One region of the Bradyrhizobium sp. BRP56 genome, then DNA from elsewhere that is predicted to be linked to it. Evidence: predicted binding sites of a transcription regulator. Region 1 holds the regulator's gene; each other region holds the start of a gene.
The links. Region 1 encodes LexA, which represses DNA repair genes until DNA is damaged. Its sites were predicted from a motif close to TGTTCNNNNTGTGTTCNG; they were not measured.
Positions count from the first base shown of each region.

Region 2: a site for LexA is predicted at 1,881-1,898, ahead of I6F38_RS36340 (ribonuclease T2). Genes of this name have one in related genera too.
Region 3: a site for LexA is predicted at 1,501-1,518, ahead of I6F38_RS08580 (PA0069 family radical SAM protein). Genes of this name have one in related genera too.

Region 1 covers NZ_JADYVV010000002.1:310,900-314,171, reverse strand. The annotation lists gene glp (gephyrin-like molybdotransferase Glp) at 1-677, shown strand, start outside; gene lexA (transcriptional repressor LexA) at 921-1,625, shown strand; gene I6F38_RS03220 (hypothetical protein) at 1,882-2,310, shown strand; gene I6F38_RS03215 (hypothetical protein) at 2,456-2,683, shown strand; partial or broken gene I6F38_RS03210 (ComEC/Rec2 family competence protein) at 2,680-3,272, opposite strand, start outside.
Region 2 covers NZ_JADYVV010000076.1:19,627-22,898, reverse strand. The annotation lists gene I6F38_RS36355 (DUF3617 family protein) at 311-841, opposite strand; gene I6F38_RS36350 (hypothetical protein) at 885-1,184, opposite strand; gene I6F38_RS36345 (hypothetical protein) at 1,351-1,827, shown strand; gene I6F38_RS36340 (ribonuclease T2) at 1,942-2,628, shown strand; gene rlmJ (23S rRNA (adenine(2030)-N(6))-methyltransferase RlmJ) at 2,860-3,272, shown strand, end outside.
Region 3 covers NZ_JADYVV010000009.1:1,747-5,018, reverse strand. The annotation lists gene I6F38_RS08585 (VOC family protein) at 1-190, opposite strand, end outside; gene I6F38_RS08580 (PA0069 family radical SAM protein) at 313-1,479, opposite strand; gene I6F38_RS08575 (glycosyl transferase) at 1,644-2,213, shown strand; gene I6F38_RS08570 (helix-turn-helix domain-containing GNAT family N-acetyltransferase) at 2,259-3,200, shown strand.

The DNA of each region.
Region 1 (3,272 bases):
TGGCGACCGGCGACGAGCTGGTGATGCCGGGCTCGCAGCCCGGTCCCGGCCAGATCGTCTATTCCAACGGCTACGCGCTGCGGGCGCTGGCGCGCGCCGAAGGGGCCGAGACCGTCGACCTCGGCGTTGCCGCCGACACGGTAGAGGCGACCACGGCGGGCATCCGCCGGGCACGCGAGGCCGGCGCCGATGTCCTGATCACGACAGGCGGCGCCTCGGTCGGCGACCACGATCTCGTCAAGCGGTCGCTGGAAGCCGAGGGCGTCGAGATGGCGTTCTGGCGGATTGCGATGCGGCCCGGCAAGCCGATGATGCATGGCCGGCTCGGCGCGATGCGGGTGATCGGTCTGCCCGGCAATCCGGTGTCGTCCTATGTCTGCGCCTTCCTGTTCCTGGTGCCGTTGATTCGGGCGCTGAGCGGCCGGAAAGTGATTCATCATCGCCGCGCGAGCGCCCTGCTCGGCCGCGACCTCGCCGCCAACGACCAGCGCGAGGACTATCTGCGTGCGCGGCTCGAAGCGCGCGAGGACGGCACGCTGATCGCAACGCCGGTGACGCAGCAGGACTCGTCGCTGCTCGGGAATCTCGCTGCGGCACGGGCACTTCTCGTGCGTCCGCCGTTTGCGGCAGCTGCCGTCAAGGGCAGCGAATGCGAGATTCTGACACTGCCCGAATAGGGTTTTCGCGCCCCGCCGATTGTGCGTTGCCCGACACGTTCACCGGAAATTAAGTGGTTGCGGAACACATATCGAACATATAGTGTCCGTTCATGATTTGTTTCGAGTACTGGTGTCTACAATCGGGAAGCTGCATGGAAGCAGGTGCATTGAGCACATGCTCCTGAGGTCAGGCCCGGCCTGCAGGCCCCACCAGAAGAGTCTCGGAATCGAACGACGCTATCAACCGGGGGAATACTCGAGATGCTCACGCGCAAACAGTACGAACTACTGCGTTTCATCAATGAACGTCTGAAAGAGGCCGGCGTACCGCCCTCCTTCGACGAGATGAAGGATGCGCTCGACCTGCGCTCGAAGTCCGGTATCCACCGCCTGATCACTGCGCTGGAGGAGCGCGGCTTCATCCGCCGCCTGCCGAACCGCGCCCGCGCCATCGAGGTCATCAAGCTGCCCGAACTCTCGGCCGGCGGCGGCAACGGCCGCCGCGGCTTCACGCCCAGCGTCATCGAAGGCACCCTCGGCCGGCGCGCCAGCACGCCGCCGATTGCCGAGGATGACGGCAACCGTCCGGTCGCGGTCCCCGTGATGGGCCGGATCGCCGCCGGTACGCCGATCGAGGCGCTGCAGACCCGCAGCCACACCATCAGCGTGCCGCCCGACATGCTCGGTGCCGGCGAGCACTATGCGCTCGAGGTGCGCGGCGACTCGATGGTCGATGCCGGCATCCTCGACGGCGACATGGCGCTGATCCAGCGCAACGACGTCGCCAATACCGGCGACATCGTGGTGGCGCTGATCGATGAGGAGGAAGCCACCCTGAAGCGCTTTCGCCGCCGCGGCGCATCGATCGCGCTCGAGCCGGCCAACACCGCCTATGAAGTGCGCATCCTGCCGCCGAACCGGGTCCGCATCCAGGGCAAGCTGATCGGCCTTTATCGCAAATACTGAATTGCAAATACTTGCGGCGGCCGGGAACGAGCAACACGTCGGATCGTTCCTTGCATGATAGTGTAGCGTACGGCCTGCCCGATGCGCTCCGATACCTCTCGCGCAGCGTCGCGTGTTTGTGATCGGAGCGATCTCGGACCAGTCGTACAATCGCCCAGAAACGAGCAGACGCTCGTTCGCTATCGTCCACTCTGGTAGAGGCCCTAATGCCTCAAGGAGAGGCACGGGTCGCTACCTCGAAATGAGGAGCCATCCGATGTGTGACTATAGTCTGCACGCCGTGGCATCGCGCCCCGCCATTGTCGGAGAGACGCTGATCACGACGACGTTCCGCGGCACGTCGACCCGCGGCTTTGCTTCGGAGAATGACCCCACTGTCGCGGTCTGCATGCTGCCGGGCACCGAGCTCGCTTTCGCCGAGAACGTTCGCTACGACAGCCGCTGGATCTGGACCAAGACGCTGAACTATCGCGTCGGCGTGTTCAACGAAGTCGAGCCCGACGTGCCTGATCGGCATCATGACGCGGTCGAATTCCCCGACGGCAGCCATGTGCTGGTGACTCAGCTGGTCGAGGGACAGCGCGTTAGCGTGCTGCAATTGCCGGCGCTGCATCCGCCGGTCGAGCAGAAGCCGAAGGTTGTGGAGCGGCGGCCCTCCGCATTCGCAACGCTGTTTTTGGGTTGAGCGCATCGTCGCCGCGGAATGAGCTGTTCGGCGGCGGATGACCTAAGCAATTTCGGGCGACCCCGGACTCCCGCTTCCGGGGCGCAGAAGGAGATTTGCGTCGGCCGGCACCTTGGCGCATCATCAGGCACGGAGGACGTGCGCGGTGGTCGATAAGGTCACATGGCAAAAGGCTGGACGCGTCACGGAACCGGGCCGCTACATGTTCCGGTTCGGTTGGCTGACGGTAACGGCCGACGACCTGAAAGTCTGGGAGCAATTTCCCGAGGCTTCCTTCACCCTCGTCAAGAAGCCCGACGCCGGCCCCGACTCCGACGAATACCATCTCGGCCTGTTCGAGCTGCCGAGCGCGCCGTCGCCGGACCACGGCTAATCATCGCCCTGCAGATCGGTCTCGGCCGGCGTCGCATCCACCGCGGGCCGCGGCGCGACGGCGGGCGCGCGCAGCGTCGTCTCGCTCTCGCCGTCGCCGGGAACCGCCGGCGACCACGGCCGGTCGATCCCGCCGGGCTTGACCGCATCGACGGCGTAGCCGTCCCTGCTCCGTCGCAGCACCAGCGCGCCGTGGCGGCGCAGCCGCTCGGCATCGATCACCGATGCCGCGCAGCCCTGCGGCGCCGGCCGCGTCGTCACGATCAGGCCTGCGCGCTCGCAGTCGTCCGCCAGCGCCTCCGGCCGGGTCGCCAGCGCGACGAAGGCGCCGCCGGGTCCTTGGGTCACGCAGCCGCCGGCATCGCACGAGACGCCCTCGCCAAGCGACGCATCGGTGGCGGTGCGCGCGTCGGCGTCCGCCGCCAGCCACTCCTTGACCAAAAATGCATCCTTGGCGCTGTGCATCAGATGCAGCCGTCCATCACCGCCACGCACCGCGACGTTGCGGCCGTCGCCCGAGATCAGCACGTCCGGCTGCGGCACCCTGAGCGCCCCGACCGAGGCCACCAGCAGCAGCACCGCGCCTGACC
Region 2 (3,272 bases), on a different contig from region 1:
AACGAATGCGATGCACGTCGTCTCTCGCAGAGAGTCTCGAACGCGAGGCGCGCAGCGATCATTCAATGATGTTGCGTGCCGTCGACGTCATCGCGCGCCAAGGAGCGCACGAACGCGGTGAACCGTCATCCCGCGCAAAGCCGCGGGGGTGACGGGGGAGGGATCGGATGGATTGCACATCGCCTCAGCGCAAGATTGCTTTGCAATTTTGTCGCGAGCTACTCGAAGTGATGGTGGTGCAAGCAGCGCAGCCTCTCGGGATGCGAGGCGATGCATTCAGGCGCGCGGCAACGGCCGAATGCGCTGCGCGCTACTTCTGCTTGGGCAGGAGGCCTTTCAGCTTTTCCATGTCCTTGACGTTCATCTTCATGCCGCCGGGCATGATGATGTCGCCGGCCTTCTGGTCGCTTTTGCAGGCGCCGAGCCACTTCGCCTCGATGGTCATCGTGGTGTCGCGCGAGCCGGCCGCGCCGCCTTCGGCATGCGAGGTGCTCTTCACCGTGTAGGCGGAATTGAAATCGCCGACGATCTCGGCATGGCTCTGCATCGTCATGCCGGCGACGCTGCAGACGCTGTCGCTGACATAGCCGGTCGCGGTCTTCTGGATATCCTGCTTCGAGCAGACTTCCTTGGCCATCGGCGAGGCCGCCGCGCTCATCTCCTTGTCGGTGGTCTCGTCGGTGCAGTGCTGCATGGTGATTTCCGGCATCGGCCCGCCGGTGCGCACCATTTTCATCTCCCACAGACCGGCCTTGCGGATCGGCAGGTCGACGGCACTTGCGGCGCCAGCGGACAGGACAAGGCACACAGCCGAACCAAGCAAGGCAAGCTGTCGGGTCATGCGGTCGGCTCCCGGCTGAACGATCGAAAGATCCGGTGCGCGCTCAGTAGAGCGTGCGCAGCGGCCTCTGGGCTGCGCCATAGGGCACCCAGCGACAGGCGAAAGAGATGTAGCCGCCCGGATAGTTCTGCATCGCAAGGAACTTGACCACCTTGCCGTAGGAGGCGCAGTGATCGACGGCGAGCTGCCGGGCGTCGCTCTGGGTCGCCAGCGTATAGGCGATGATACCGCCGGTATCATTGCCCTTGAATGGCGGCACCGGCTGCATCCAATCCGCCCGCGCCGGCACAACGGCCAGCATCCCGCAAACGGCAACCAGGCAAGCGGCCAATTTCCTTCGCATCGCAGACTCCATTTCGCTTCGAGCCAACATAGAGTGCGCCGGCGACCGTGAAAAGAACGAGCGGGCTCCCCAAAGTGGACTTCTCCGCAGGTGTTGCCGCCCTGCACTTGACCTTGCCGGGGCTTCACGGCACCGTCCGCGGCATCGGATAATCGGGTGGATTCCCATGCGCAACCTGTTCAACTCCCGCAATAAACTCGGCCGCAAGCTCGGCCTCGGCGCCGCACTCGTGGTCAGCCTTCTGGCTTTCGGGGGTACGGCCCAGGCCGCCAATCCGCTCGAAATGAACTTCTGGCTGTCCGGCCCGCGCTATGACGGCAATGTGGCCCCATGCGAGAAGGCCCTGACGGTCATCAGCACGCAATTCCAGGAAAAGGAAGCCACCTTCTGGAATTCGCCGCTCGTGATCACCGGCTTCAACGGGATTCACGAAACCGCCTTCCGTCCCTGGCAGTCCGACAATATTCCGCGCCGTTATTGCACGGGCGAGGCGATGCTGAGCGATGGCAAGGTGCGCAAGGTGCACTATTCGATCATCGAGGACGGCGGCTTTGCCAGCATCAATCAGGGCGTCGAATGGTGCGTCGCGGGGCTCGACCGCAACTGGGCCTATAACCCGTCCTGCAAGGCCGCCCGGCCCTGATCTCCGACCAGACTGCTAAAGCAGGAGCCGCCGCCATTTGGACGGCGGCTTTTTGTTCTTGAAATGTTCTCGCGGCCTGCTAGGCTCTGGGCGGTCGAGTGAGGGGAGCGTTTGATGCCTCGGTTGGACACGATTTCCCGATTTTTGATTTCGGTTGCCGTTATTCTGTGCGGTGCGGTCGGGGCGTCGGCCCAGGATCGCCGCCAGAATGCGCCCGGTGAGTTCGATTTCTACGTGCTGTCGCTGTCGTGGTCGCCCTCGTTCTGCGAGGCGGCGAGCGAGCGCGGCAACAACGGCCGCGGCACGCAGGCGCAGTGCGGCGGACGGCCCTATTCCTTCGTGGTGCACGGCCTCTGGCCGCAATATGAGCGGGGCTTTCCGGAATACTGCCAGCGGCCCTCGCCGCGACTCGCCCGCAGCATCATGAGCTCGATGCTCGACCTGATGCCGGCGCCCGGGCTGATCTACAACGAGTGGGACAAGCACGGCACCTGCTCCGGTCTCGGCGAACGCGCCTATTTCGAAGCCATCCGCAAGGCCCGCGCCACGGTGAAGATCCCCGAGGAATTCCTGCAATTGTCGGAGCCGAAGACGGTCGCACCCGACGAGCTGGAAACGGCGTTCATCAAGGTCAATCCGGGCCTCAGCAACTCCGCGATCTCGGTGACCTGCGACAGCAAGCGGCTCAGCGAGGTGCGGATCTGCCTCAGCAAGGATCTGCAATTCCGCTCCTGCGAGGAAATCGATCGCCGCGCCTGCCGCCGCGATCAGGTGCTGATGCCGCCGGTTCGCGGCGGCTGATCCCCTCCGCGTCGCGGCCGGACGGACGCGCACTCCGCGTCGTCGCGCAGACTGTTCCGGCCGTCCATCGCGAAACAAGCAAGATCAGGCGCAGATGCCCGGGAGCCGGCTACGCCAGGGCTTGGCCGAGCCCGGATGTTAACCCCGCCGAAGCTTTAGCGAAGGTCGGGACAAGCCCGGGCATGACGAGTACAACATGCGCACCCTTTGGGAGCGCAGCACGATCATCACATGAACTACCGTCACGCCTTTCATGCCGGCAGCTTTGCCGACGTCATCAAGCACATCGTGCTGGTGCGCATGCTCACCTATCTGCAGGACAAGCCGGCGCCGTTCCGCGTCATCGACACCCATGCCGGCGCCGGCCTCTATGATTTGACGTCGAGCGAAGCGCAGCGCGGCGGCGAATGGCTCACCGGCATCGCCCGGCTGATGCAGGCGCGGCTCTCCGACCAGGCATTGCCGCTGATCGCGCCCTATCTCGACATCGTCAGAGCATTCAATCCGAAAGGCGAGCTGAAAGCCTATCCTGGTTCGCCGTTGATCGCGCGGGCGCTGCTGCGTCCGCAAGATCGCCTCACCGCCTGCGAGATCGAACCGACGGCGCGCAAACAACTGATCGACGCCTTGCGACGCGACGCGCA
Region 3 (3,272 bases), on a different contig from region 1:
CATCGGCGGCGAGCAGATGCCACGGGAACAGGCCGAGCACGGTGCCGCCGGTCTCGAAGAAGGCGACCTCCTCGCCGGTCGCGCGCATCTTCCTGGTGAAGCCAAGCGATTCATAAAAGCCGATGCTGGCGCGCATGTCGCTGACGCCGAGCGTGAGGACGGTGAAGCGTGCGGTCGGGGTGTTACTCATTGCTGCACTCACTGTTTGACGTCTTCGTAGCCCGGATGGAGCGAAGCGCAATCCGGGAAGTCTTCGGCCACGGGTCGAACAGACCCGGATTTCGCTGCGCTCCATCCGGGCTACGGGTCCGCCTAAAATAGACTGAGTTGCTGCCCGTTACGCTTCGGCTTGGCGAAGTGATCGGTGGTCAGCTTGGTCCGCCGCTTGTTGAGGCCGAGCTTTTCGCAGGCGATCTCGAAGCGGCGGCCGATCATCCAGGCCATCGGGCCGGTGCCCTTCATCCTGGTACCCCATTGCGAGTCGTAGTCGCGGCCGCCGCGCATGTCGCGGATCAGCGTGAAGACGTGACGGTAGCGGTCGGGATAGTTCGCCATCAACCATTCGCGGAACAGATCGCGCACTTCGAGCGGCAGCCGCAGCAGCACGTAGCTCGCCTCCCTGGCGCCGGCATGCGCGGCGGCGTCGAGGATGCGCTCGATCTCGGAGTCGTTCAGCGCCGGGATCACGGGTGCGACCATCACCGTGGTCGGGATGCCGGCATCCGTGAGCCGCTTGATCGCCTCGAGCCGCTTCGGCGGGGTCGAGGCCCGCGGCTCCATGGTGCGGGCGAGCTTAGGGTCGAGCGTCGTCACCGAGAGCGCGACCTTGGCGAGATTGCGCTTGGCCATCCGCGCCAGGATGTCGATGTCGCGGGTGACCAGCGCCGACTTGGTGACGATGCCGACCGGATGGCCGGCGCGCTCCAGCACCTCGAGGATGCCGCGCATGATCTTCCGGTCGCGCTCGATCGGCTGATAGGGATCGGTGTTGGTGCCGATCGCGATCATCCGCGCCTCGTAGTCCGGTGCCGCCAGCTCCTTCTCGAGCAGCGCGGGTGCGTCCGGCTTGGCGAACAGCTTCGATTCGAAGTCCAGCCCCGGCGACAGGCCGAGATAGGCGTGGGTCGGCCGCGCGAAGCAATAGACGCAGCCATGCTCACAGCCGCGATAGGGATTGATCGAACGGTCGAAGCCGATGTCGGGCGAGTCGTTGCGGGTGATCACCTTGCGTGAGGTGTCGAGCGCCACGCTGGTCGCAAATGGCGGTAGGTCCTCGAGGCTCTGCCAACCGTCGTCGAAGGCAACGCGCGCCTCTGCCTCGTAGCGGCCGCTGGCGTTGGACTGCGCGCCGCGGCCGCGCCGCCGCTCGCGCTCGATCGCGACCGCAAGCTCGGGAAAAGGGGAAGGTGCACCCGCCGGGTTATCGGAGGGCGCCGTTACCGGCGGGTGCTTGAGGGCATGAGAGGATGCTCGGCTCATGCTTTGAAGCTAACACAGCACGAGAACAAATCAAGAACATGAACGGAGAAATTCCACAGAACCTTGCTACAAAATTCTGCAGGCGAACAGGCTGCTTTGAATATGACAAGGTGATAACACGGCCGGAGTTTCTCCATCGTTTGAGCCATCGAAGCCTCAAAATCATGCTGAGCGTGATCATTCCAACCGACGGCGTCGAGCGCACCGCGGTCGCAACCCTGGCGGCGCTGGTGCCGGGCGCGGCCGCCGGCGTCATCCGCGAAGTGCTGCTGGTCGACCGCAGCCACAGCGATGTGATGGAGCGCGTCGCCGACGTTGCCGGCTGCCGCTTCCTGCGCTTCGAGGGCACGCGCGCCGCCGCGCTTGCGGCAGGCGCGCGGCAGGCGCGGTCGCCCTGGCTGATGTTCCTGCATCCGGGCGCGGTGCTCGATGCCGGCTGGATCGAGGAAACCACACAGTTCATCCAGATGGTGGCGGCGAGCGGCAAGGACCGCGCCGGCATCTTCCGCTACGCCCGTGCACCCTACGCCGACCCGGGCCTGCGCGACGGCCTCAAATTCGTTGCCCGGATGATCACCGGGCCCTCGGCCGAACAGGGCCTTTTGATCGCCCGCGAGCATTACGAGCGGATCGGCGGCTACCGGCCCGACGCCCGCCGCTCCGAGGCGCGCCTGCTGCGCCGGCTCGGCCGCTCCTCGCGCACCATGCTGCGCAGCCGGATCATGGTGGCCTGAACAAAGCGCTTGCGGATTATTTGATTCCGTCAAATAATATATTTGATGAAATCAAATTCCTATGACACCACGCTCGAGAACCAGGTCGCCGCGGTCCGCGGCTTCAGCCGGTTCTATACCCGCAAGCTCGGCATCATCGAGCCGAAGCTGCTGCACTCGACATTCACGCTGCAGGAAGCGCGGATCATCTACGAGCTCGCACACCGCGAAAATTGCACCGCAACCGACCTTGTGCGCGATCTCGACCTCGATGCCGGCTTCGTCAGCCGCACGCTGGCGGCGCTGCAAAGGCGCCAGATCGTGACCCGGAGGCCGTCGAAGGCCGACAAACGCGTCAACGAGGTGACCCTCACCGCCAAGGGCCGCACCGCAGCCGCCGATCTCGACCGCCGCTCGCGCAGCGAGGTCGGGGCGCTATTGAAGCAGATGGACGGCGACCGTCGCGCGGCGGTGGTGCGCGCGATGGGCACGATCGAGCAATCGCTGGAGCCACCGACCGAGAAGCCGGTCGGCTTCCTGCTGCGCAGCCATCGCGTCGGCGACATGGGCTGGGTCGTCTCGCGGCAGGGACAAGCCTACGCAGAGGAATATGGCTGGGACATCAGCTACGAGGCGTTGGTGGCCGAGATCTGCGCGCAGTTTCTGCGATCGTTCGATCCCGCCCGCGAGCATTGCTGGATCGCTGAGGTCGACGGCGAGCCGGTCGGCTCGGTCTTCCTGGTCGACGGCGGCGACGGGGTCGCCAAGCTGCGGCTGCTGCTGGTGGAAGAAAAGGCGCGCGGGCTCGGCGTCGGCCGCGCCCTGGTGGAGCAATGCATCCGCGCCGCGCGCGAGAAGGGCTACACGAAGATGACGCTGTGGACCCAGAGCATCCTGGTCGCCGCGCGCGGCATCTACGCCCGCGCCGGCTTCCAGCGGGTCAAGGAAGAGAAGCATCACAGTTTTGGCGTCGACCTGGTCGGCGAGACCTGGGAGCTGGAGTTGTGAAGCCGCAGCGCCGAGACGTCTGGACTGCGTAGCCCGGATAGAGCGAAGCGCAATCCGGGAGCGGTGCTGCCG